4 regions of the Mycobacterium sp. MS1601 genome follow, and region 2 is predicted to be linked to each of the others. Evidence: riboswitches for the same ligand, from Rfam matches in the RefSeq annotation. Region 2 holds a riboswitch; each other region holds the start of a gene.
The links. A riboswitch is a leader RNA that binds a small molecule or an ion and turns the genes downstream of it on or off. The one in region 2 is predicted to bind cobalamin.
Positions count from the first base shown of each region.

Region 1 (5,926 bases), 820 kb from region 2:
GCACGTCGAGGGGGTTGGCGGGTACGTGCATGGTCTCGATCTGTCCGGCGAGCATGCGTTGTACCGACACCGCACAACCGATCAGATCGGTGCGGTGTTTGGGGAACAGCACGCCGTGCGAGATCTCACCGACCTGGTGCCCGGCGCGGCCGATGCGCTGCAGGCCGCTGGCCACCGACGGCGGCGTCTCCACCTGGATCACCAGGTCCACCGAGCCCATGTCGATCCCGAGTTCGAGGCTCGACGTCGCCACCACCGCCTTGAGGCGTCCGCTCTTGAGTGCGTCCTCGACGTCGGCGCGCGCCTCTTTGCTGACCGAACCGTGGTGTGCGCGGGCCAGCACCGGCTCGGCCCCGTAGCTCTGACCGCTGCCCATGATGTGGGCGGGCGGGCCGCCGGGTACGCCGGGATTGCGGTCCTGGGAGAGCTGCACGCCCGTTCGTTCGGCGTGGATCTCGTTGAGCCGGGCCGTGAGCCGCTCGGCGAGGCGGCGGCTGTTGGCGAACACGATGGACGACCGGTGGGTCTCGATGAGGTCGACGATGCGTTCTTCGACGTCCGGCCAGATGCTGTTGTTCTCCAAGTTGGCCATGTCCGGCACCGGTACCTGCACCGTCAGCTCGAACGTCTTGGCTGCCGGCGGTGACACGATGGTGCACGGGGCGGGCCCGGAGAGAAACCGGGCCACCTCCTCGGCCGGCCGCACGGTGGCCGACAGCCCGATGCGCTGGGCGGGTGTGTCGAGCAGGGCGTCGAGCCGCTCCAACGACAGCGACAGGTGTGCGCCGCGTTTGGTGTTGGCGACGGCGTGCACCTCGTCAACGATCACCGTCTGCACTCCGGCCAGCGTCTCCCGCGCCGCCGAGGTCAACATCAGAAACAGTGACTCCGGGGTGGTGATCAGGATATCGGGTGGCTTGGTGATCAGTTCGCGGCGCTTGGCCGGCGTGGTGTCGCCGGAGCGCACGCCGACGCTGATCTGCGGCGGCACCGCGCCCTCACGTTCGGCGACGCGGCTGATGCCGGTGAGCGGGGTGCGTAGGTTGCGTTCGACGTCGACAGCCAGCGCTTTCAGTGGTGAGACGTAGAGGACGCGGGTGCCGGGCTTGCGGTCCAGGTCCACAGGGCCGGTGAGCTGGTCGATGGCCCACAGGAATGCCGCGAGTGTCTTGCCGGAGCCGGTGGGGGCGATGACAAGGGTGTTGTCGCCATCGGCGATGGCCTTCCAGGCCTGTGCCTGCGCCGGCGTGGGTTCGACGAAGGTGCCCGCGAACCACTGCCGCGTCAGCGAGCTGAAGCGGGAGAGAGGATCGGTCTTGCGGGCCATGCCACCATGGTGCCCCTGGGCACCGACAAGGTAACTCAGCGGTTGTCGATGGCCTCGCTGAGCTGGGCCGGAATGCCCGGAACCCGAGCCACCGCGTCGAGCAGCGCGTGCGCGCTGGCCTGCGCGATCTGCCGGGCGTCCAGCGAAGGGTCGATGATCCGCTGCCTGCACATCTCCAAGGTGAACGCCAGCCACCCGTAGACCGTGACCCGCAGGTCCCGCTCCACCTTCGAGTCGAGCTCGAATGGGACGATGGCACGCATCTCGTCCACTATGCGCTGCATCTGGCGGTTGTTGTCGGCGTCGTCGATGCCCACCAGCATCGGATCGGTGCGGCCCGGCCCGATGTAGGCGGCCCACGACCCGTGCGGGTACTGCTCGTGGTACTCGACGTAGGCCAGCACCCCGATACACACCCGCTCGAACAGGGTCTGCCCGGGAACGGCCGCTGTGCTGGTGGCTTCGAACAACCGCTCGGCCTCGGCGCGGACCACCTCGGCGAAGAACGCGCGCTTGTCCGGGAAGTAGTGGTACATCAGAGCGCGGGAGACGCCGGCCAGCTCAGCGATCTCGTCGATGCGGACGTCGTCGTAGGGCCGCTCGCCGAACACCTTGGCGCCCAAGGCCAACAGTTCGGTTCGCCGGTCGTCGGGAGACAGTCTTCTGCGCGACGGGCGGGCGCCGGACCGTTCAGACATGCTGGGATACTATCTGACATACGTACAATAACGACAGCGGCGGAGGTGCGAGCGTGGCGGTGATCGTCGGCGGAGTCAGCAGTGGCAGTGCGCTGCGGGACCGCCGGATTCCACACCCTCCGCGCCGGGTCCCGCTGCTGGGGGACATCTTCAGCTTCCGGGGCAGCGAGCCCGCCCAGTCGGTGGCCGATCTGGCCGCCCAATTGGGTCCGCTGTTCGAATTCGCCTTCCTGGGGGCACGATACGTGGTGGCCGCCGGCGCGGAAGTGGTCACCGAACTCAATGACGAGAGCCGGTTCTGCAAGCACCTCGGGCCGGACATGGTGGCGCTGCGGGTGGTCGGTGGGGACGGGTTGTTCACCGCTGACAACGACGAACCCAACTGGCGCAAGGCCCATCAGCTGCTGATGCCTGCCTTCTCTCAGGCGGCGATGCGGCGCTACCACCCGACGATGCTGGCCGCCGCGACCGAACTGACCGATGCCTGGGACACCGCCTGCGAGAACGGAGCCTGCGTCGACGTCTCCGCCGACACCACCCGCGTCACGCTGGAGACCATCGGCCGGTGTGCGGCGGGCTACTCGTTCGGCGCGTTTCAGTCGGACCGTCCCCACCCCTTCGTGGAGAACATGGTCGAGGCGCTGGTGGGTTCGGACCGCCTCGGGGTGTTCCGGGCGACCTTCCTGCCGAAGTTCGTCGGTGACCGCTATGAACGCAAAGTCAGGCGCCACGCCGCCCAGATGCACCGGGTGGCCGACGAGATCATCGCCGGGCGCAGAAGCGAAGGGCTGGGTCACCATGACGACCTACTGGAGATCATGCTGGCCCCCGATGCCCCGCTCGACGAGGCCAACATCCGCTACCAGCTGATCAACTTCCTGGTTGCTGGGCATGAAACCACTTCGGGTGCACTGTCTTTCGCGATCTACTTTCTTTCGACGCATCCTGAGGTGTTTGCGCGGGCCCGCCACGAAGTGGATCGGGTGTGGGGTGAGGCCGATGAGCCCGACTTCGAGCAGATCGCCAAACTGAGATACGTCCGCCGAGTGCTCGACGAATCGCTGCGGTTGCAACCCACGGTGCCTGCGTACTATCGGGCGGCGCGTGAGGACACCGTGCTGGCGGGCCGGTACAGGATGCGCAAGGGGGAGTGGGCCCTGGCGTTGACGACGACGTTGCACCGCGATCCGCGTTGGAGTGGACCGGGTTTGGCCACGGTGGACGAGTTCGACCCGGATCGCTTTGCGCCGGTACATCTTCGGTCCCGGCCCGCCCAACTGTACAAGCCGTTCGGCACCGGTGAGCGGGCGTGCATAGGACGGCAGTTCGCGTTGCACGAGGCCGTGCTGGTACTCGGCACGCTGATCCGGCGCTACGACCTGGTGGCCGACCCCGGCTACACGCTCACAGTGGCTGAGCGGCTGACGCTGATGCCGAAGGGTTTCCGGTTGGGGCTCCGGCGGCGAGTTCTGTCAAGAAAATATTGACGAATGGCCGGAAGTCAATCTAATCTTGACGTATGTCCGCTTCCTTTACCGCGACGGGCCAGCAGCTCCACCGCCAGCTCGGTCAGATCCTGGCTGCGCCCGTATTGCGTGACGACAACGATCCGCTCGAGTTGGTGCGCGCGGCGCACGATGTCCAGGGCATGGCGGAGGCGTTGCTGGCCGCAGCTGTGCTCCAGGCACGAGACGAGGGCCGGACATGGCAGGAGATCGGCGGAGTGCTGGGTGTCTCGCGCCAAGCCGCTTTCCAGCGCTACGGCAAGCCGATCGATCCGAGAACGGGAGAAACCATGAACACCACTGCTCTTGCCGGAGCCGACGAACTGGCCGCCGCGGTCATCGACGATCTCGCTGGAGTCCGCTGGGCCGATGTCAGCGCTCGCTTCGATGCCACGATGCGCGAACGCCTCTCCGAGGAGGGGCTGGCCGAGGCCTGGGTGCACATCGTGGGGTTGGCCGGGGCGTACGAGAGTCGGGGCAAGACCGATGTCATGCGGGCCGGGGACTTCACGGTCACCAACACGCCATTGGCTTTCGAGGCCGGTGATTATGTCGCTCGCATCACCTTCCGGGACGACCGGACGATTGCCGGGTTGTTCCTCCTCGACGCTGATGCGGCCCAAGCGCACCAGTAGCGTGAACACGACAGTTGCCACCAGGGGCCTGCCATGAACCTGCGCCCGTGCACACGTCTTTCCCGTTGAAAGACTCCATCATTCAGATTCCGCCGGCTCCCGGAGTTGACGACCTCGGTTCGGAGAGTGTGAGGGGTTTGGAGATCGGGAAGCGATGCCGGGCGGTGGCCGCCGGGTGTCGGGTGCGTGGTGGCGATGTCCTGGCGTCCTCTCCGGGGGACACCTACACTAAGCTGATTCCCGCACACCTCGTGGAACAGGAACCCGGTGCGAATCCGGGGCGGTTGCGCCACTGTGAGATTCCGTTTACGGGGTCCCAGCCAGACACTGGCCACGAGGATCCACAGTTGAGGGGCGCCAACCCCCGGGGAGATCGATCATGCCTGATGACGTGACCCGTATTGCTTTGTTGTCCACCTCGGACACCGATCTGCTCTCGGCCCGCGCCAGCGGAGCGGCGTACAGCCTCGGCAACCCGGCGCGCCAGCCGTTGGAGCCGGTGCTCGACGGCGCCGACGTGGTGGTGATGCGGGTGCTGGGGTCCTCCGACGAGATCCGCGCCGAACTGGAGACCCTGCGGGCCAGCGGCCTGCCGATGGTGATCCTCGGCGGGGAGCGCCAGCCCAGCCCCGAGCTGATGGAGAACTCGACGGTGCCCATTGGGCTGGCGGCCCAGGCCCACGTCTATCTCGCCGAAGGCGGCCCGGCCAATCTCGGGCAACTTCACGCATTCCTCTGCGACACCGTGCTGCTCGGCGGCGACGGCTTCGAACCGCCCGCCGTGATCCCGGACTGGGGCTACGCCGACCGCCCTGCGCAGGCCGACGGCAAATCGAGAGTGGGCATCCTCTACTACCGGGCCCACGAGATCAGCGGCAACGCCGGGTTCGCGCACGCACTGGCCGACGCCATCGACGCCACCGGCGAGGCCGTGGGCGTCCCACTCTTCGCGTCGTCGCTGCGCAGCGCGCCCGAGGAACTCTACGAGGCGTTCTCCACGTTGGACGCGCTGATCGTCACCGTGCTCGCCGCTGGCGGATCCAGGCCCGCCGGCGTCAGCGCCGGCGGCGACGACGGGTCCTGGGACATCGAGCGGCTGGCCGCCCTGGACATCCCGGTGCTGCAGGGCCTGTGTCTCACCTCGTCTCAGCAGGACTGGGAGGCCAACGACGACGGCGTGACCCCACTGGACTCGGCGAACCAGATCGCCATCCCGGAGTTCGACGGCAGGGTGATCACGGCGCCGTTCTCGTTCAAGGAGATCGACGAGGACGGCCTGCCGCACTACGTCGCCGACGCCGAACGCTGCGCGCGGGTGGCCGGTATCGCCGTCAACCATGCCCGGCTGCGCCGGGTTCCCAACGGCGACAAGAAGCTTGCTCTGGTCCTCTCGGCGTATCCCACCAAGCATTCCCGGGTCGGAAACGCCGTGGGTCTGGACACCCCGGCCTCGACCGTGCGCCTGCTGCACCGACTGGCTGCGGCGGGGTACGACGTGGGTGACGGTTTCGGCGTGCTCGGAATCGACGACGAGACCGAGGCCGGTGACAAGCTGATCCACACCTTGATCGCCGCGGGTGGGCAGGACGAGGAATGGCTCACCACAGCCCAACTCACCGACGCGCATGTGACGGTCAGTGCCCAGCAGTACGCCGCGTGGACCGCGGACCTGCCCGCGGGTCTGCGCGGGGAGATGGAGCAGGCGTGGGGCCCGGCGCCCGGCAAACTGTTCGTCAACGATGCCGGTGACATCGTGCTGGC
Region 1 is NZ_CP019420.1:584,711-590,636, reverse strand. Features, by position in the region: gene BVC93_RS02780 (ATP-dependent helicase) at 1-1,327, opposite strand, end outside; gene BVC93_RS02775 (TetR/AcrR family transcriptional regulator) at 1,363-2,025, opposite strand; gene BVC93_RS02770 (cytochrome P450) at 2,079-3,512, shown strand; gene BVC93_RS02765 (DUF3887 domain-containing protein) at 3,545-4,165, shown strand; cobalamin riboswitch at 4,392-4,515, shown strand; gene cobN (cobaltochelatase subunit CobN) at 4,545-5,926, shown strand, end outside.
Region 1: another riboswitch for cobalamin. It lies ahead of cobN (cobaltochelatase subunit CobN); the one in region 2 lies ahead of BVC93_RS06820 (ABC transporter substrate-binding protein).

Region 2 (5,926 bases):
CGCAACTGGGAGGTGCTGGCGGCGAGCATCACCGAGAACAACACCGTCGCCCACCTGGTCGAACTGCTGGGGGCCGCCCGCGCGGGCGGCTACCCACTGGTGGTCTCACCGCACTACTTCTATCCGGTTGATCACACGTGGTTGTTCAACGGACCCCTGGAATCCGACGAACTGAGCAGCGACACCTTCGCACGTCAGGGTCCGCTGACCCTCGACGGTTTCGCCGGCTCCGGCGCGGACTGGCTCGACGACCTCCGAGAGTTCATCGAAGACGGAGCCACGGTGGTGGCCAGCCCACACAAGGTGTGGGGCCCGCAGACCAACGACGTGGTGCTGCAACTGCGAAAGCGGCGGATCACGAAGGTGGTTCTGTGCGGCATGCTGGCCAACATCTGCGTGGAATCGCACCTGCGCGACCTCCTGGAGCAGGGCTTCGAAGTGGCCGTGGTCCGCGACGCCACCGCGGGCCCGCGTCACCCCGTGCGCGGTGACGGCTACCAGGCCGCGCTGATCAACTTCGCCTACCTGGCGCACGCGGTGGTTTCCACCGACGAGATCGTCAGCGCCATGAGGGGCTAGAGATGGCGACCCTGGTCTCGGTCAATGTCGGTTTGCCCGCCGATGTGGACTGGAACGGACGGACCGTGCACACCGCGGTCTACAAGTACCCGGTGGCCGGGCCACAGACTGTGCGCCGCCTCAATATCGACGGCGACGGGCAGGGTGATCTGGGTGGGCACGGCGGCGAACAACGCGCTGTCCTGGTGTACCAGCTGGAATCGTATGACTACTGGTCGGCGGTGCTGCAGCGAGATGATCTGCGGCCGGGGCACTTCGCGGAGAACTTCACCGTCGACGGCCTGGCGGATCACGAGGTTTGTATCGGTGACCGGTTTCGGGTCGGCGGCGTGGTCCTGGAGGTCACCCAGCCGCGGGTGACCTGCTACCGGGTCGGATTGCGGCTGGGCGAACCGCGGATGCCTGCGATGCTGGTCTCGCATCGGCGTCCCGGGTTCTACTGTCGGGTGATCGAGGAGGGCCTGGTGCAGGCCGGCGACACGATCACCAAGATCTCGGCAGGGCCCGAGCACATCTCGGTCGCCGACATGGACGCGCTGCTGTATCTACCCGGGCATGCCCGCGACGATCTGGAACGGGCACTGAGGATCCCGGCCTTGAGTCCAGGCTGGCAGGGATCCCTGCGGGCGTTGGCAGACGCGGGCGAGGGCCGCGGCAATGTCGGACTGAGTTCGGTTGCCTCCGGCGCCCCACCGGCCTGGCCGGGGTTCCGCGCGCTGCAGGTGGTGGGGCTGCAGCGGGAGAGCCGCGACGTCCTGTCACTGAGGTTGGCTGCGCCCGACGGCTTGCCCGCCTGGTTGCCCGGCCAGTCCGTGACCGTGCGACTGCAACCGGATTCCGGAAGCGCGGTGGTACGGAGCTATTCGCTGTCCAACCTGGCAGGCTCCGCCGAGTTCCGCATCAGCGTCAAGTTGGAGCCCGACGGCCGGGCAGGGGCGTACCTGCACAGTCATGTTCGCGTCGGTGACACCCTCGACGTGGCCGCACCCCGCGGTGCGTTCGTGCTCGACGACGGCGACAGCCCGATCATGTTGTTATCGGCGGGCATCGGAGTCACTCCGGTGTTGTCGATGCTGCACACGTTGGCCAAGAGACGCTCCGAGCGAGAGGTGTGGTGGGTGCACGGTGCCCGAGCTGGTGCCGAGCACAGTTTCGCCGCCGAGGTGCAGAGCCTGCTCGATCAGTTGCCGAACAGTCACCGCCACATCGTCTACAGCACACCCGGCGCGGGTGACGTGGATTTCGACGGAACGGGGCGGCTGTCCCTCGAGGTACTGGCCGGCCTGGGAGTGCCCGCCTCCGCGGAGATCTATCTGTGCGGCCCGGACCGGTTCATGGCCGCGATGTCGGCCGGGCTGGACGCCGCACATCTGCACGCCGAGACCTTTGGCGCCGGTGCTGCTTTGACGCCGGGCCTGGCTGCCACCACGCCAGTACAGCCGCACGCACCGCAGGGCCGGGCCGGCACCGGTCCCGGTGTCGCCTTTGCGCGCAGTGCTCTGACCGTTGCATGGAGTGACCGCTTCGAGACTCTGCTCGACTTCGCCGAGGCCTGCGATGTGCCAACCCGGTGGTCGTGCCGCACCGGGGTGTGCCACACCTGTGAGACCGTACTGCTGTCCGGCGAGGTCCGCTACGACCCCGAACCGCTGGAGCCGGCCGCGGCAGGCAACGTCCTGCCGTGCTGCGCCCGCCCAACCACCGATGTGGTGATCGACCTGTGATGGTTGAATGGTCTGCGTCCCACGCAGGGAAACGTCGGTGTGAATCCGAGGCTGTCCCGCAACTGTGACCTGCTTGCGTCCAGCGCGAGCAGGGAGCCAGATCGCCTGCGTGGGTTAGTGACACCACGAGGATGGACAACCGAACATGTTCGAACGACGTCGTTTCCTGCTGGGCGTAGGTGCTGGCGGGCTGGCCGCCCTGGGCGCCCCGGTTCTGCTGAGTAGCTGTGGCAGCGAACATTCCACGGCACCGAACTCGGGTGAACCCGTCACCGGTGGCACGCTCAGGACTGTGTTCGCGGGAACCTCGGCGACCGCGGACGTGCTGGACCCTCACGTGGTGGGACATTCCGCGGGCGGAGCACTGTCGAAGAGCGTGTGGGATCGCCTGGTCGAGTACAACAACGACCTGACGCTGCGCTACCGCCTGGCCGAAGCACTGGAACCCAACGCTGACGGCACTCAGTGGCGGGTGAGGCTGCGGCCGGCAGTGGAGTTCAGCGACGGGTCCCCGCTGACCGCCCGCGACGTCATGTGGAGCTTCGAGCGGATGCTCGACCCCGACAAACCCTCCTCGGGCGACCTGTCCATGGTCGACCTCGCCGGCAGTCGGATGATCGACGATCTGACGCTGTCCATCGCCATGAACGAGCCGCTGGCCGACTTCGGTTCGGTACTTGCCGGTTGGTATGTCTACGTCGTCAAGAACGGCACCACGACTTTCGACTCGGACACCCTGCCCGTCGGCACCGGGCCCTTCGTCGCGGAGTCCTGGTCACCGGGCGACCGGGCCCGGCTGATACGCAACGACCGCTACTGGGACGGACCGGCTCGTCTGGACGCTGTCGAGATGTTGCAGATCGCCGCGGCCGAACCAAGGCTGAATGCGTTCTTGTCCGGCGAAGCCGACGTGGTCTACGAACTGGCCCCCGCGCAGGCGAACACCCTGCGCGATCAGCCCGACATCTACCTTGTCACGCCGCCGGCGGGAATCATGTCCGCCTTCCAGATGCGACTGGACGCTGCGCCGTTCGACGACGAGAGGGTGCGCGAAGCACTCCGATTGTCGGTCGACCGAGAAGCGATGGTCGATTCGGTGTTCTACGGCTTCGCCGAGCAGGGCAACGACCTGTACGGAAAGGGCGCGCCGTTCTACAACTCGGAGCTGCCCCAACGGAGCTACGACCCGGACAGGGCGCGGGAGTTGCTGCGCGCAGCGGGCCACGAAAACCTCACCGTCACACTGCACACCGCCGATGTGAGCCCAGGACAGTTGGAGTCGGCGACACTGTTTGCCGAGCAGGCCAAAAAAGCCGGTATCACCGTGGAGTTGCAGACCGAGCCCAACGACATCTACTTCTCGCAGATCTCCGGCAACCGGCCGTTCACTCAAACGGGCTGGTGGAACTACAGTCTGGACTACTTCTACGGGCAGACCATGACGTCGGACGCACCCAGCAACGGCACGGGATGGAAGAACCCCGAGTGGGACCGCATGTTCGCCGAAGCCAGGGCCGCCATGGACACCACACGCAGGGCGGAGCTCTACGCCCAACTGCAGGAACAGCTCTGGAACGAAGGCGGCTACATCCTGCACACCTTCGCGCTGCAGCCGACCGCGGTCCGCAACCATGTGCAAGGGATCCGCGACGGCGTGCCGGGCACCGGTGACTGGGCCAACTTCTCCACCAGCTGGGTGCTCCAGTGACCCGTCTGCGCGGCTGACGCGCCCGTGGCTCGTTATCTCGCCCGTCGGATGGCCGGCGCGCTGCTGGTGGTGGTGATCGTCGCCGCCGCGGTGTTCTGGTTGTTCGAACTGCTGCCGGGCGATGCGGCCACCATCCTGCTGTCCCGGCAGGGAGCCGGACAGCCCGATCCCCGCCAACTCGAGATGTTGAGGGCTGAATTGGGGCTCGACCGTCCGGCTTTGGAGAGATTCGCCGAATGGGCGGCCGGACTGGCCGGCGGTGATCTCGGGGTCTCGTTGCTGTCACAACGACCGGTGTCGGAGATCATCGCCCCGCTGTTGGGCAACTCCATGGTGCTGGCGGCGGTCACCGTCGCGATCCTGATCCCGCTGTCGGTGACCCTGGGACTGGCGGCGGGCGCACGCCCGGGAACCCGCTTGGACAAGGTGGTCAGTTCGGTGGCCCTGTCCGCGGAGTCGGTGCCGCCGTTTGTCATCGGAGTGTTGTGCATCTCGTGGTTGGCGCTGGGACTCGGCTGGTTCCCTGCTGTCTCGCTGGTACCCCGAGGCACCAGCCCCCTGGAGCGGCCGGAGATCCTGGTGCTGCCGGTACTGTGTCTGCTCTGCGGCCTTGCGCCCCATCCCATCCGGGTGGCCCGCGCTCAGATGGGCGAGGTGATGAGCAGCGACTACATCACGGCTGCCCGGATCAACGGCATACCCGAGCGGCGACTGGTGTTGCGCCACGCGGCACCCAACGCGCTGTCGGCGGCCCTGCACCCCCTGGCTGGAGCCGTGGTGGGGCTGGTGGGTGGGATCGCCATCGTGGAGGTGCTCTTCGCCTACCCCGGCCTGGCACACGAACTGCTGAGGGCCATCTCGGGTCGTGACCTGCCGTTCGTGCAATCTGCAGCGGTACTGCTGGCCGCCTTCGGCGTGTTCGCCTATCTGATCGCCGATATCGTGGCGATGCTGCTCACCCCATCCGGCCGGAATGTGTTGCGGCGGTGAGCCGTATCCCAGTGAGCTTCGCGGCGCTGATGCTTGTGGCCCTGGGTGTGCTGGTGGCGTTGGGGCCGATGCTGGCGCCGTATTCACCCACCGAGGCCCACGGCATGCCGTTCCAGACACCGTCCGCGCGCCACCTGCTCGGCACCGATTTTGTGGGCCGAGACGTCCTGTCACGCGTGCTCCACGGTGGCCACCGATTGATCGTCCTCGCGGCGACGGCGCTCACCGCCTCCTACGCGCTGGGTGTGGTGATCGGCTTGACCGCCGGAATGCGCCGCCGCGCCGACGGCTGGCTGATGCGACCGGTCGACGTCATCATCGTATTGCCCTGGTTCCTCCTGGTGGCGGTGATGGCCGCGGCGGTCGGTAAGGGGCCACTGGCGATCATGTGCGCGACGGCCATCGTGTCCACCCCATGGGTGGCGCGGATAGTGCGGACCGCCACCATCGAACTGATGTCAACCGGGTTCGTCGAGGCCGCGCAGGCGCGCGGCGAGAGCACGTGGCGCATCGCGACCCGCCAGATCCTGCCCAATCTGCGTCCGGTGCTGATCGCCGACGCCGGCATCCGGTTGTCGGCCACCGTCGCCGTGGTGACAGCCAGTAGTTTCCTCGGGCTCGGCACTGCTCAACCGGCACCGGACTGGGCGTTGATGGTGGCCGAGAACCATTCGGGAATCGGTATCGCCCCGCTGAGCGTGCTGGTTCCCGCACTGCTCATCACGACGCTGGTTGTGGGGGTCAACCTGCTTGCCGACCAGGTTGGGGGATCACCGGTGGGCAGCTCTGCGACTGTGTCACAACACAACCGGACCGAACACGACGGCGGTCTGCACATGCAGGATGTCACCGTCACTGCTCCCGGCGGCAGACGGATCCTCGATGAGGTGAACCTCGACGTGGCCGCGGGCGGGAGCATCGCGCT
Region 2 is NZ_CP019420.1:1,405,115-1,411,040, reverse strand. Features, by position in the region: gene BVC93_RS06830 (cysteine hydrolase) at 1-579, shown strand, start outside; gene BVC93_RS06825 (MOSC and FAD-binding oxidoreductase domain-containing protein) at 582-2,303, shown strand; cobalamin riboswitch at 2,295-2,418, shown strand; gene BVC93_RS06820 (ABC transporter substrate-binding protein) at 2,449-4,011, shown strand; gene BVC93_RS06815 (ABC transporter permease) at 4,036-5,001, shown strand; gene BVC93_RS06810 (ABC transporter ATP-binding protein/permease) at 4,998-5,926, shown strand, end outside.

Region 3 (5,926 bases), 1.1 Mb from region 2:
CGCGGGTGTGGAAGCGCTGCTGCCAGACGAGCCGGTGCGTGTGGTGGACCTCGTCGGCCGGAGAATGTCGATGGACACCGGTAGCGAGCTGCTGTCCGCGGTCCTCGACCGTCATCCCGAGACCACGGCGGCGGTGTTCACCTCCGACATCTACGCCGCCGCTGCGGTGCTGGCTGCGCGTCGGCGCGGTATCTCGGTACCGAATCAACTGGCGATCACCGGCTTCGGTGACTTCGAGGTGGCCCGCCACCTGGTGCCATCGTTGACCACCGTGCACGTCGATGCCGCAGAGATCGGCACCCGCGCGGCCCAACTGCTACTGGCACGTATGCAGGACTCACCCGTCGAGACCCCAGCCGTCGACGTGGGCTATCGGATTGTCCCCCGCGAATCCGCCTAGCAGACAGTCGGTCTCATCGGTCCGGATCGAAGCTGACATGCCGCCGGCCGGTCGCCGGGTTGGCGCCCACGGTGGCGGTGACGCCGTACACCTGTGCCAACAGCTCCGTTCGCAACACTTCCGCGGGAGTGCCCGCGGCCACCACCTGTCCGTGCCGCAGCACGTGGATGACATCGCAGTAGTGGGCGGCGAGGTTCAGGTCATGCAAGGCGACAACGGCCGTGACGCCGAGGCGCCGCGGTAGGGCCAGCGCATCGAACTGGTGCCGGATGTCGAGGTGGTTGGTCGGCTCGTCGAGCACCAGCAACCTCGGCTGCTGCGCCAGTGCGCGGGCGATCAGCACCCGCTGCCGTTCGCCACCGGACATCAACGCAAACGGCTGCCACCGCAGATGCAGCGCGCCGACGAGTTCGAGTGCCTGCTCGACAAGACGGTCATCGGTCGCGTCGTCGCGCTGGAACATTCTCTTGAACGGCGCACGCCCCATCGCCACGACGTCGTTGGCCCGCAAGTCGAAATCACCTGCCGTGTCCTGGAATACCACCGCCACACTGCGCGCGAACTCGCGGCTCGACAGAGCGGCGATGTCCACCCCGTCGAGCAACACCTGCCCCGCCGCCGGCGCCAGGACACGCACCAGCGCTCGCAGCAGGGTGGACTTGCCGCATCCGTTGGGTCCGACGATACCGACCACAGCGCCCGGCTCGGCAATGACCGACACACCGTCGACGACGAGCCGACCGCCAAGGCGAACCGACACCGCCCGCGCTTCCAGGTGCGCGGCACTCATGGCGCCACCGCGCGGCGGGCATCTCGGCGGATCAGCCACAGGAAAAATGGGCCGCCGCACAGCGCGGTCAGCACACCCACCGGGATCTCCTGGGGCGCGGCCAATGTGCGGGCCGCCACGTCCGCCAACACCAGGAACGACGCGCCGGCCAATGCGGTGGCAGGGAGCGCGCGTCGGTGATCACTGCCCACCACCAGGCGCATGGCGTGCGGCAGGATGAGCCCGACAAATCCGATCGGACCGCTGACCGCCACCAGCACACCGGTGACCAGTGAGGTCAGCACGAACATCCGAGCCCGAAACCTGTTGGCGTCCACGCCCATCGTGATGGCTGCTTCGTCACCGGCCAGCAGCACATTGAGCGTGCGGGACTGGGCCAACAGCACCGCCAAACCCGCCAGCACCACTCCCATGGGCAGCCACAACGATGCCCAGCTGGCCCCGCCCAGTCCACCGAGCAGCCACGTGAGCACCTGCCGCGCCTGGTCGCCGGTACGGGCCATGATCAACATCAGGCTGGTGACCGCAGACAGCACGTAAGCCACCGCCACCCCTGCGAGCACCAGACGGGTGGTGGTGATCTGACCACCCGCCCGCGACAGCAGATAGACCACCGCCAGCGCACCCAGTGAGCCGGCGAAGGCCGCCACCGACACCGAGGCGAAGCCGAAAATCGCCACGCCACTCAGGATCACAGCCACCGCGCCGACAGACGCTCCGGAGGACACACCCAACAGGTACGGGTCGGCGAGCGGATTGCGCACCAGCGCCTGCAGTGTCATCCCCACCACTCCCAGTCCGGAGCCCACCACCGCCCCCAGCAACACCCGGGGAGCTCGTGACTGCATCACGATGGTCTGATGCTGTGGCTCAACTGGCTGCCGCAGGAGCGCTTTGAGCACCTCCGAGGTAGGGACCGACACCGATCCCACGGCCAACCCGAGCATCACGGCGGCCACGAGTACCACCAACAGCACGAGGATCACCAGCGGATACGGTGGGTGGGTTCTCACGCAGGCACCTTGGGCAGCGGGCAGTCACTGCAGGTGCGCCCGGCGGCGGTGCGGTAGTACAGACAGCAGCTGCGGCGCTTCGGGGTAGCGACAGGACCGGTGAGACGGCCGGCCAACGGTGGCTGTTCCAGCAGCAGCGCGGTGGCGGCGTAGCACGACCTGGCGCGACTGGCCGAGCGCGCTGCCAGCACCAGCGCGGTGGCGGCGTTTCCCCACAGCAGTCCGTCGGCCATCTTGACCGTCGCCCGCAGAAGTTGATGAAACGGTGCCAACTGCACGTCGACGACGTTGCGGTACAGCAGCCCTGCCACCTCACCGGGAGTATCTGCCCTGGTGCCCACCGGCGCGGTGAAGCCGAGTATCAGGGTGCTGTCGTCGGCGCATCCGTACTTCAGTGCGGTCAGGTCCGGAACCACCCGGCCGAACGCCCACGCTCCCAACGACACTGCCCACAGGCGTTCGGCGAACTCGTACTGCAGAGCCGAGGCCGCCACCCGCGCCTCGGTGGTACCCAGCCGGGTCGCCCTGGCCTCCAGCGCCGCACCAAGATCGAAAGGTGGTGGTGCGCTGTCGAGTTGGGTCTCGAAGTACTCGCCGTACCGTGCGGCCCTGGACAACGCCGCAACCAGCGTCATCAGAACCTGTCGGGGTGCAGCTGGGCGGCCAGCTCCCCCACCGCATACGGTGCGCGGACGCCGAGCACCGCGTCCTGCAGGGTGAGCACCGCGAACCTGTCATTGCGGATGGCGGGGACATCGGCCAGCTCGGGCCTGCTCTTGAGAAAGGCCTTCTTCTCCTCCACCGACGGGGTACCGAAGTAGTCGTAGATGATGATGACCTCCGGGCTGCGGTCGATCACCTGCTCCCAGGACACGTCGGCAAAGGTGTCCTGCACGTCGGCGAAAACATTGCTGGCCCCGGCCAATTCGATGATCTGATTGCCGATGCCCTGGCCGCCCGCGGTGAACGCGGTGCCCTCACCGCTGTCGTAGACGAACGCCCGCAGCGGCGTGACGTCCTGTACGGCGCCGGAAGCTTCGGCCACACTGTTCTTCATCTCGTCGGTGAGGCTCGCGGCACGGTCTGCGACACCGAAGATACCGGCGATCCGGTCGACCTCGGCGTACACGTCCGCCATGGTGATCGGTGACGTGGCGCAGTACTCCGGGTTGAGATAGGTGGTGACACCGGCATCGGCGAACGCTTGCCGGGAGCGGCCCTGGGCCTCGTCGAATGCGCTGTTGTAACCGCCGTACACAAAATCGGGATCGACCGCGATCACCTGCTCGAAAGACGCGTCCTTGTCCGAGATCTCCGGGATCGCCTCATAGGCCGCGGTGTACTGCGGCAACGGTGGATTGTCCGGATAGACCGTGCCGACCATCGAATCCTGCAGCCCGAGTGCGAGCATCATTTCGGTGGCGTGCTGATAGTAGCCCACTGCCCGGGTGGGCGGTTGGTCGACGGTAACCTGCACCCCGCAGTTGTCGATCGCGGAAGTTGTTGCCGTATCAGGGGTTTGGGAGCCACACCCGACAAGCAGTGCGGCGGCGGCGAGAAAGGTCAGGCAGGTGCGTGCAGACACGATTGACTCCATCCGGGATGTCCTCGTCCCAGAGCAGGGCGTCCGGCGGGGGCAGTATCGGACTCCCGGGTTCTACCCGGTCACCGTGGCGGGACCGCGCCGGATTCACACCGGCTTCCTGCTTGCCCATCGGAGCCGGCGGGTTGACCGGCAGTGCTGACAGTAACCGATCTGGGCCGCAGCCACGACGGCAACCAGGACGGTGGGGCATCGGGGGCGCGATCGAACAACCCACCTGACGGGTCGTCGATGCGCCCACCCCAGCGCACCAGGTCCTCGGCGGGGCGGTAGATCTGCCGGATCACCAGGACGCAGAGCCCGACAACCGCGAGGTCCCGCAACAGCACGGTGGTGGTGAGGGCCTGCTCGGGCAGCCCTTTGTTCTGCTCACCGAAGAGGTACAGCATCCGCGGCACCCACACCAGCGCGTCGATGGTCATCCAGGCCAGCAGGAGCCGACGGTGCGGCAACGCCAAGACCGCCAATGGCACCAGCCACAGCGAGAACTGCGGACTCCACACCTTGTTGGTCAGCAGGAAAGCCGCCACCACCAGGAGAGCCAACTGTGCCAACCTCGGCCGCTGTGGCGCCGTCAGGGCAATGTAGACGATGGCGGCGCAACACAATCCGAACAACAGTGCCGTGACGGTGTTGAGAATCGCCGGCGGCTCCCAGAACCCGAGATCGGCGTCGAAACCCGGCCAGCCGGTGAAGCTTCCGAACACGTTGTACAACGAGTCCATGTCCTCACCGCGGCGGCTGTTGAGTCGGAAGAACTCTGCCCACCCGGCCGGGAACAGCACCATGATCGGCAGGTTGACCACCAGCCACGCGGCCAGCGCCGCCGCCACCGTCTTTCCCGCCTCCGCCAGCCGATTCGACCTCAACGCCAGCGCCACGATGGGCAACAGCAGCAGCACCGGATAGAGCTTGGCCGCCACCCCGAGGCCGATCAGGACACCGGCCAACACCGGTTTTCGGCGTGCCCAGGCCAGCAACCCACCCATCGCGAAAGCCGTTGCCAGTGCATCGAAGTTGGTGAAGATCTGGAAGATCAGCAGGGGTGAACCGGCCACCAGCGCCGCGTCCCAGATGCGCCGCCCGGCCAGCATCGCGGTGGCCCACACCGTCGTCAGCCACGCCAGCGCCAGCCCGAACGCCGCGATGTTGAAGAACATCACCACTTCGGCGACGCCCGAGAGCACCGGCCACGACACCGCCCGCGTGAGCGCCGAATACGTCTTGGCCAATGCCATCGCCACGTACTGGTAGACACCGGTGATCACCGGATACTCCATGTAGCGAACAGCTGCGGTGCCGTCGTACTGGGTGCGGGGCTGGCCGTTCTCGTCGGTTTCCAACCAGCTCGACTTGTACGGGAACTTGCCCTGGCTCAACAACTCCGCGGTGTACAGCGGCACGGTGTCGGAATAGCACAAGCTGTAGTAGGCCCGCTGGTTCTCCCAGTTGGCCACCCGCTGATCAGCCGACCCGGTGCCAATGGTCTGCAGGCAGGGCGATTTTGTGGCCCACCCCAGCGCCAGGAACATCACGGCGATCACGAAGATGACCCGCAGCGGCGTGAAGAACCGCTGCCTGCCGATCAACGCGTGGCGTCCCACCGGGCCACCGACCACATCGGACATGGCCGACACCATCTTGTCGTTGCGGCTCGGAAGATCACGATCATCAGCGCTGCGGGTGTCCGAGGCCAGCCGCTGCGGCGAGACTTCTTCCGTCACGGAGCAGGCGGACCCGGCGGCGGAACAGGCGCAAGCGGATCACCCGGCGGCGGAACCGGAGCTCCGGGCACAGGAGGCGCACCCGGTGCCGGTGCGGGCACCGTCGTCGGCGGCCCCAGCGGAATGGTGATCCCGGGAGCGATCTCGAGACTCGGCTGGATCACCGTGCCGGGCGGGGGCGTCGGCGGTGCGGTCTCGGTGGGCCGTGGCGGCGGGGCAGCAGGCACACCGGCGTAGCCGCCGATCTCCGTCGGCTTGGGGAAGTCCTCGTTGTCGGTGCCGTCGAGCGCGCCGTCCATGGTCGCTTTCCAGATGTCCGACGGCAGCCCCGAACCGTAGACCGGCGAGCCCCATTGATTCTCCAGGGGTTTGGTGCCCTCGGTGGTGCCCACCCAG
Region 3 is NZ_CP019420.1:2,515,680-2,521,605, reverse strand. Features, by position in the region: gene BVC93_RS12310 (LacI family DNA-binding transcriptional regulator) at 1-400, shown strand, start outside; gene BVC93_RS12305 (ABC transporter ATP-binding protein) at 414-1,190, opposite strand; gene BVC93_RS12300 (FecCD family ABC transporter permease) at 1,187-2,203, opposite strand; gene BVC93_RS12295 ((2Fe-2S)-binding protein) at 2,200-2,838, opposite strand; gene BVC93_RS12290 (ABC transporter substrate-binding protein) at 2,838-3,788, opposite strand; cobalamin riboswitch at 3,816-3,955, opposite strand; partial or broken gene BVC93_RS12285 (glycosyltransferase family 87 protein) at 3,929-5,530, opposite strand; partial or broken gene BVC93_RS12280 (transglycosylase domain-containing protein) at 5,527-5,926, opposite strand, start outside.
Region 3: another riboswitch for cobalamin. It lies ahead of BVC93_RS12290 (ABC transporter substrate-binding protein); the one in region 2 lies ahead of BVC93_RS06820 (ABC transporter substrate-binding protein).

Region 4 (5,926 bases), 1.2 Mb from region 2:
ACGATCACGGCGACGGCGGTGGGCAGGGTGTAGCCGATCACGTGCGTCGCACCCGCGAACGCTTGCGCAGCCGGGCCACAATGCCCTCCACCGCCGAATAGGTGAGCAACCCACACATCGGGATCACCAGGAAGAACAGCAGTTCCTCCAGCGGCACCGGCCCGATGTGGACGCCGGTGATGTACTGCGGGTTGTAGGACCAGATGTCAGCCAGGATGGCCACCAGATCCCAGGCGATGAACACCGCGGCCACCGGCAGGATCGCCCGTGCCGCCCTACCGATCTGGCGGTACACCCCGGTGCCGAGGAACTCCAGCGGCGCGGTGATGGCCAGGCAGGCCGCCAGCACCAGCAGGTACTGCCAGCGGTCCATGCTCACGCCGCCCGGGTGTGCCGGCTGCGCCAGGCGTCCAGCAGCCCCACTGCCGCCACCTGTAGACGGCGGCGGTTACCGACGGTGGCTCGTTGGCCGAACACCAGGAAACCCATGTCCTCGACCCGGTCCAGGATCTCGGAGTAGAGCGTCAGTGCCGCCGTGATGCAGGGTCGAGAGCGCGGATCCAGCAACGGGATCCCTTGCTCGGCAACCGAGTACACCTCACGGGTGATGGCGACCTGCTCGGTGAGTGCCCGCTGCACCCGCGGATCGGTGACACGATTGTCGTGGCACCACTGCAGCAGATCCCGGTCCACACCGTGCGCCGCGAGCTCGTCGGCGGGCAGGTAGACGCGGCCGCGATCGAGGTCCTCGTCCACATCGCGGATGAAGTTGGTGAGCTGGAAGGCCGTGCCCAACGCCGCGGCATACGTCGCCGCCTCCTCGCGGGGACCCACCGTGCCCAGCACCGGCAGCATCTGCAGGCCGATCACCTCGGCCGAGCCGTGCATGTAGCGCTGCAGCGCTGGCCGGTCCGCGTAGTCGGTGACGGTCAGGTCCATCCGCATGGAGGTCAGGAAATCGTCGAACAGGTCCCAGCTGATGCCGAAGGTGCGGGCGCAGTGCACCACAGCGGACAGCGCCGGGTCATCCCCGTCGGCTTCATCGTTGACCAGACGGTTGAACAGCTGGATTCGCAGGCGCTCGAGCAGTTCCTGGCGCTGCGCGATGGTGGCGGTGGAGTCGAGATCGTCGAGGATGTCATCGGCGCGGCGGGCGAACCCGTAGAGCGCGTGTACGGCGGGACGCTGGTCCGGCGCCAGCAGGCGGGTGGCCAGAAAGAAGGTGCGGCCGTGTTCGGCGTTCAATTCGCGGCACACCCGATAGGCCTCGCGCAGTTGGGGGTCGTGGACGCCTGCGGCATCGAGTTCAGAGCTGAGCATCAGCGCACCACCATCGTCTGTTGTCTGCGGGAAGGAGAACCGGTGAGCCGCTCGGCGGCCAGTCGGCCGGAGATCACCGCCGTCGGGACGCCGACTCCGGGCACGGTGGACGACCCGGCGAGCACCACGTTGTCGATACCGCGGATCCGGTTCGCCGGCCGGAATGGCCCGGTCTGGGTGAAGTTGTGCGCCAACGCGAACGGGGTGCCTGCGGCCATGCCCTGCCGGGCCCAGCCGGACGGATCCACGACGTCGAGCAACTGGGGGTCCTCGATCAGGCCGGGAAGCCGGCGGTCCACCGTCTCGATCATCTGCTCGGTGTAGGCGGGACCGATCGCCGACCAGTCGATGGTGCCGACCTCGGTGTTGGGGGCAGGAGCCAGCACATAGAGCAGGTCGCGGCCCTCGGGTGCCAGTGTGGGATCAGCGACGGTGGGTCTGGTGACCAGCAGCGACGGATCCGACATCACCGTGCCGTGGTCGATGATCTCCCGGAAGGTGTCGCGCCAGGCGTCTCCGAACAGGATGTTGTGGTGGGGAAGGTCTGAACCTGTTGCGCGGCAGCCAATGTGCGCCACCACGGCGGATGGCGCCGGACGCAGGCGTAGCAATCGACGCGGCGTTCGACCGAGCATCCGGTAGGTGTCGGGCAGTTCGGTGGTCAACACCACGGCGTCGGCCGCGAACCGCTCGCCGGTGTCGGTACCCACGGTGCTGACCACGCCGCCACTGTGTATCAGCTCGGTCACCGAAGTGCCGTAACGGAATTCGACTCCTGCGGCGCTGGCTGCGGCAGCCATGGCGTCCGGCACGGCACGCATGCCGCCCCGCGGGAAGTACACCCCGGCGACCGTGTCCATGTAGGCGATGACGGCGTACACCGCGAGCGCCCGCTGCGGCGGCACCCCCGCATACAGCGCCTGGAAGGTGAACACCCGCTGCAGGCGCTCATCGGTCAGGAATCGCCTGACCACGGAGTCCCAGCGGCGAAACCCGCCGATGGACAGCAACCGCAGCAAATCGGAGTTCACCAGCGAAAGAGGTGATTGGAAGTTCGATCCGATGAAGCCGTCGAACTCCACGTCGTAGAGGCGGGTGAGCCATTGGCGCAGTTGCAGATAGCCCTGCGCCTGCTGCGGGCCGGCGAAGCGTTCCACCTCGGCGGCCATGGCCGCCGCATCGCTGTGTACCTGCAGTGCGGTGCCGTCGGCGAAGGAGGCCCGGTATGCCGGTGCCACCGGGATCAGGTCCAAGCGGTCGGCACTGGATTCGCCCACTGCGGCGAAGGCGTCGTCGATGATCTCCGGCATGGTCAACACGGTGGGCCCGGTGTCGAGCCGGTAGCCGTCGATGTCGGCTCGGCCCATCCGTCCGCCGGGGTGGTGGCCGCGCTCCAGCACTGTGACCGCGACACCGCGGCCGGCAAGGTGCATGGCAGCAGAGAGCCCGGAAAGACCAGCTCCGACCACCACCACGCGGCGGGGTTGACGGAAACGCAGGGTCACGAAGGTCCTCCCGGGCTACAGACAGTGCGAAGGAAGTTCCCGTTCTGGCCAGGTCGAAAACATCGCTTCTCGGGTACCAGAAACGCTGTGGACTCGGGGCGAACGGCAGCTGGCTGCTGGATTGTGGGCGCGACTGTCTACCTGGCCTCCGAAGCTCTTGCAGCAAAGGCACTCCCAGGCTACAGCTACCTGTATAACTACCTCAGCGACCTCGGCGTCGCAACCGTTATGAACGTCGGGTTCGTGGTTCACGGTGCATTGTTCGCAGTCGGAGCCGTCGTTGTCACCCACGGAGCGGAGCCGGTCCTGACCAGGCGCGGTTTCGTCGCGGCCGCCGCGGTGAATGCGCTGGGCAACGTGGTCATCGCCGTGTTCCCGAGCTACCTCGACACCAAGGTGCCGTGGCACGGTATCGGCGCCGGGCTCGCCATCATCGGTGGCAACCTGGCCCTCGTTGTGGGTGGTGGCGCCGGCCGCTGGTCCTGGTGTCGGTCGGTGTACCCGATCATCGTCTGGGAGTTGGTCACCGCGGTGGTGCTGCTCGCGGGACGTTCGCGGTAGTGTTCCCGGTGCAGCTGGTTTGCCTTTGACATCCGTCAAGGGCATCGCAAGAGGGAACCCGGTGAGAATCCGGGACTGTCCCGCAGCGGTATGCAGGAACGACCGCCGTCAACGGCACTGATGTCAAGCATCGGGAAGCGACGGCCAGTAGGAGCATCCACGGATGCGCGCCTGTGAGTCCGAAGACCTGCCAGTTGTGCCGGGCGCGCCGCGTCCGGCGGCGCATCGCCTCGTGGACTGGGCGTATGGCCGGCGTGGTGATCCCTTGCGTCGTGCAGGTGGTCGGTCCGGCGGTACGGCCGTGGGCGATGGGCACTCCGTCGTACCGAAGGAACCATCCCGTGTCACCGACCTTCTCCGCCACCGTTCTCGGTTCACCCCGGATCGGGCCCAACCGCGAACTCAAACGCGCCACCGAGAACTACTGGGCCGGCAAGATCAACCGCGCCAAGCTCGAGGCCGTCGCCTCGGGTCTGCGATTTTCCACCTGGGCGGCCCTGACCGCCGCAGGCCTGGACTCGATTCCGGTCAACACGTTCTCCTACTACGACCAAATGCTGGACACCGCGGTGATGCTGGGTGCGCTGCCGCCCCGGGTGGCCGTCGTCGACGACGATCTGGACCGCTACTTCGCCGCCGCTCGTGGTACCGGGGAGATCGCCCCACTGGAGATGACCAAGTGGTTCGACACCAACTACCACTACATCGTCCCGGAGATCGGCCCGTCGACGACCTTCAGCCTCCACCCCACCAAAGTGCTCGGTGAGCTCGCGGAAGCGCTGTCACAGAAGATCGCCGCTCGCCCGGTGGTGATCGGGCCCATCACGTTCCTCGCGTTGGCCAAAGCCGTTGATGGTGGTGGTGATCCGATCGAACGGCTCGACGATCTCGTTCCCCTGTACATCGACCTGCTGGGCCGGTTGTCCGCAGCGGGCGCTTCGTGGGTACAGCTCGACGAACCCGTGCTGGTCACCGACATCCTCTCCAACGCCGCAGGTCTCGCGGAGTCCGTCTATCGCCGTCTCGGTGAGGTGGCCGAACGACCGTCGATCTTCGTCTCCACCTACTTCGGCGGACTCGACGCGGCGCTGCCCGCGCTGGCCCGCACCCCGGTCGAGGCCATCGGCGTCGACTTGGCGGCAGGCAGCGAGCAAGCCGTGACGGCGGTTCCCGAACTGGCGGAGAAGCTCGTCGTCGCCGGGGTGGTGGACGGGCGCAACATCTGGGCGACCGACCTGGAGAAAGCGCTCGGCGCGCTCAACGCGCTGGTGGGATCGGTCGGCGCGGTAGCGGTGTCCACGTCGTGCTCGACGTTGCACGTGCCGTACTCGCTGGAGCCGGAGACAGGGCTGGACGACGCGCTGCGCAGCTGGCTGGCGTTCGGTGCCGAAAAGGTCCGCGAGGTGGTCACGTTGGCGTCGGCGGTGCGCGGTGAACGCGATGAGGACGTGTTTGCGGCTTCGGCGGCGGCGGTGGCGTCGCGCAGATCGGATGCGCGGCTGCACAATGCCGACATCCGCGCAGTGCTCGGCACGGTGCTGGCCGCGGGTCTGCACCGAGGTGCCGCCCCGGAGCGCCGCGCCGCGCAGGACGCCCGGCTGCGCCTGCCCGTCCTTCCCACCACGACCATCGGCTCGTATCCGCAGACCACGCAGATCCGTCAAGCGCGCGCCGCCTTGCGGGCCGGGGAGATCGACCAGGCCGAGTACACCCGGCGGATGAAGGCCGAAGTCGCCGAAGTCATCACACTGCAGGAAGAGCTGGGCATCGACGTCCTGGTACACGGAGAGCCCGAACGCAACGACATGGTGCAGTACTTCGCCGAGCAGCTCGACGGCTTCTTCGCCACGCAGAACGGTTGGGTGCAGTCCTACGGCACCCGGTGTGTGCGACCGCCGATCCTCTACGGCGACGTGGTGCGGCGGCGGCCGATGACGGTCGACTGGGCCACCTATGCCCAGTCGCTGACCGACAAGCCGGTCAAAGGCATGCTGACCGGGCCGGTGACGATTCTGGCCTGGTCTTTCGTCCGCGATGACCAGCCGTTGGCGGACACCGCCAATCAGATCGCGCTGGCGATCCGTGACGAGACGGTGGATCTGCAAACAGCGGGCATCGCGATCATCCAGGTCGACGAACCGGCACTACGGGAGTTGCTGCCCTTGCGCGTCAAGGACAAAGAGGAGTACCTGCGCTGGGCGGTGGCTGCGTTCCGGCTGTCGACGTCCGGGGTCAGCGACTGCACCCAGATTCACACGCACTTGTGCTATTCGGAGTTCGGAGAGGTGATCGGGGCCATCGCCGACCTGGATGCCGACGTCACCTCCATCGAGGCGGCCCGCTCGCACATGGAGGTGCTCGACGACCTGAACGCGATCGGCTTCGGCAACAGCGTGGGACCCGGTGTCTACGACATCCATTCGCCGCGGGTGCCCACCACCGAGGAGATGGCCGTGTCGTTGCGTGCCGCGATGGCTGCTGTGACTGCCGAGCGGTTGTGGGTCAACCCCGACTGCGGGCTCAAAACCCGTCGCACCGAG
Region 4 is NZ_CP019420.1:197,184-203,109, reverse strand. Features, by position in the region: gene BVC93_RS00990 (lycopene cyclase domain-containing protein) at 1-41, opposite strand, end outside; gene BVC93_RS00985 (lycopene cyclase domain-containing protein) at 38-373, opposite strand; gene BVC93_RS00980 (phytoene/squalene synthase family protein) at 376-1,320, opposite strand; gene crtI (phytoene desaturase family protein) at 1,320-2,825, opposite strand; gene BVC93_RS00970 (DUF998 domain-containing protein) at 2,949-3,386, shown strand; cobalamin riboswitch at 3,385-3,595, shown strand; gene metE (5-methyltetrahydropteroyltriglutamate--homocysteine S-methyltransferase) at 3,695-5,926, shown strand, end outside.
Region 4: another riboswitch for cobalamin. It lies ahead of metE (5-methyltetrahydropteroyltriglutamate--homocysteine S-methyltransferase); the one in region 2 lies ahead of BVC93_RS06820 (ABC transporter substrate-binding protein).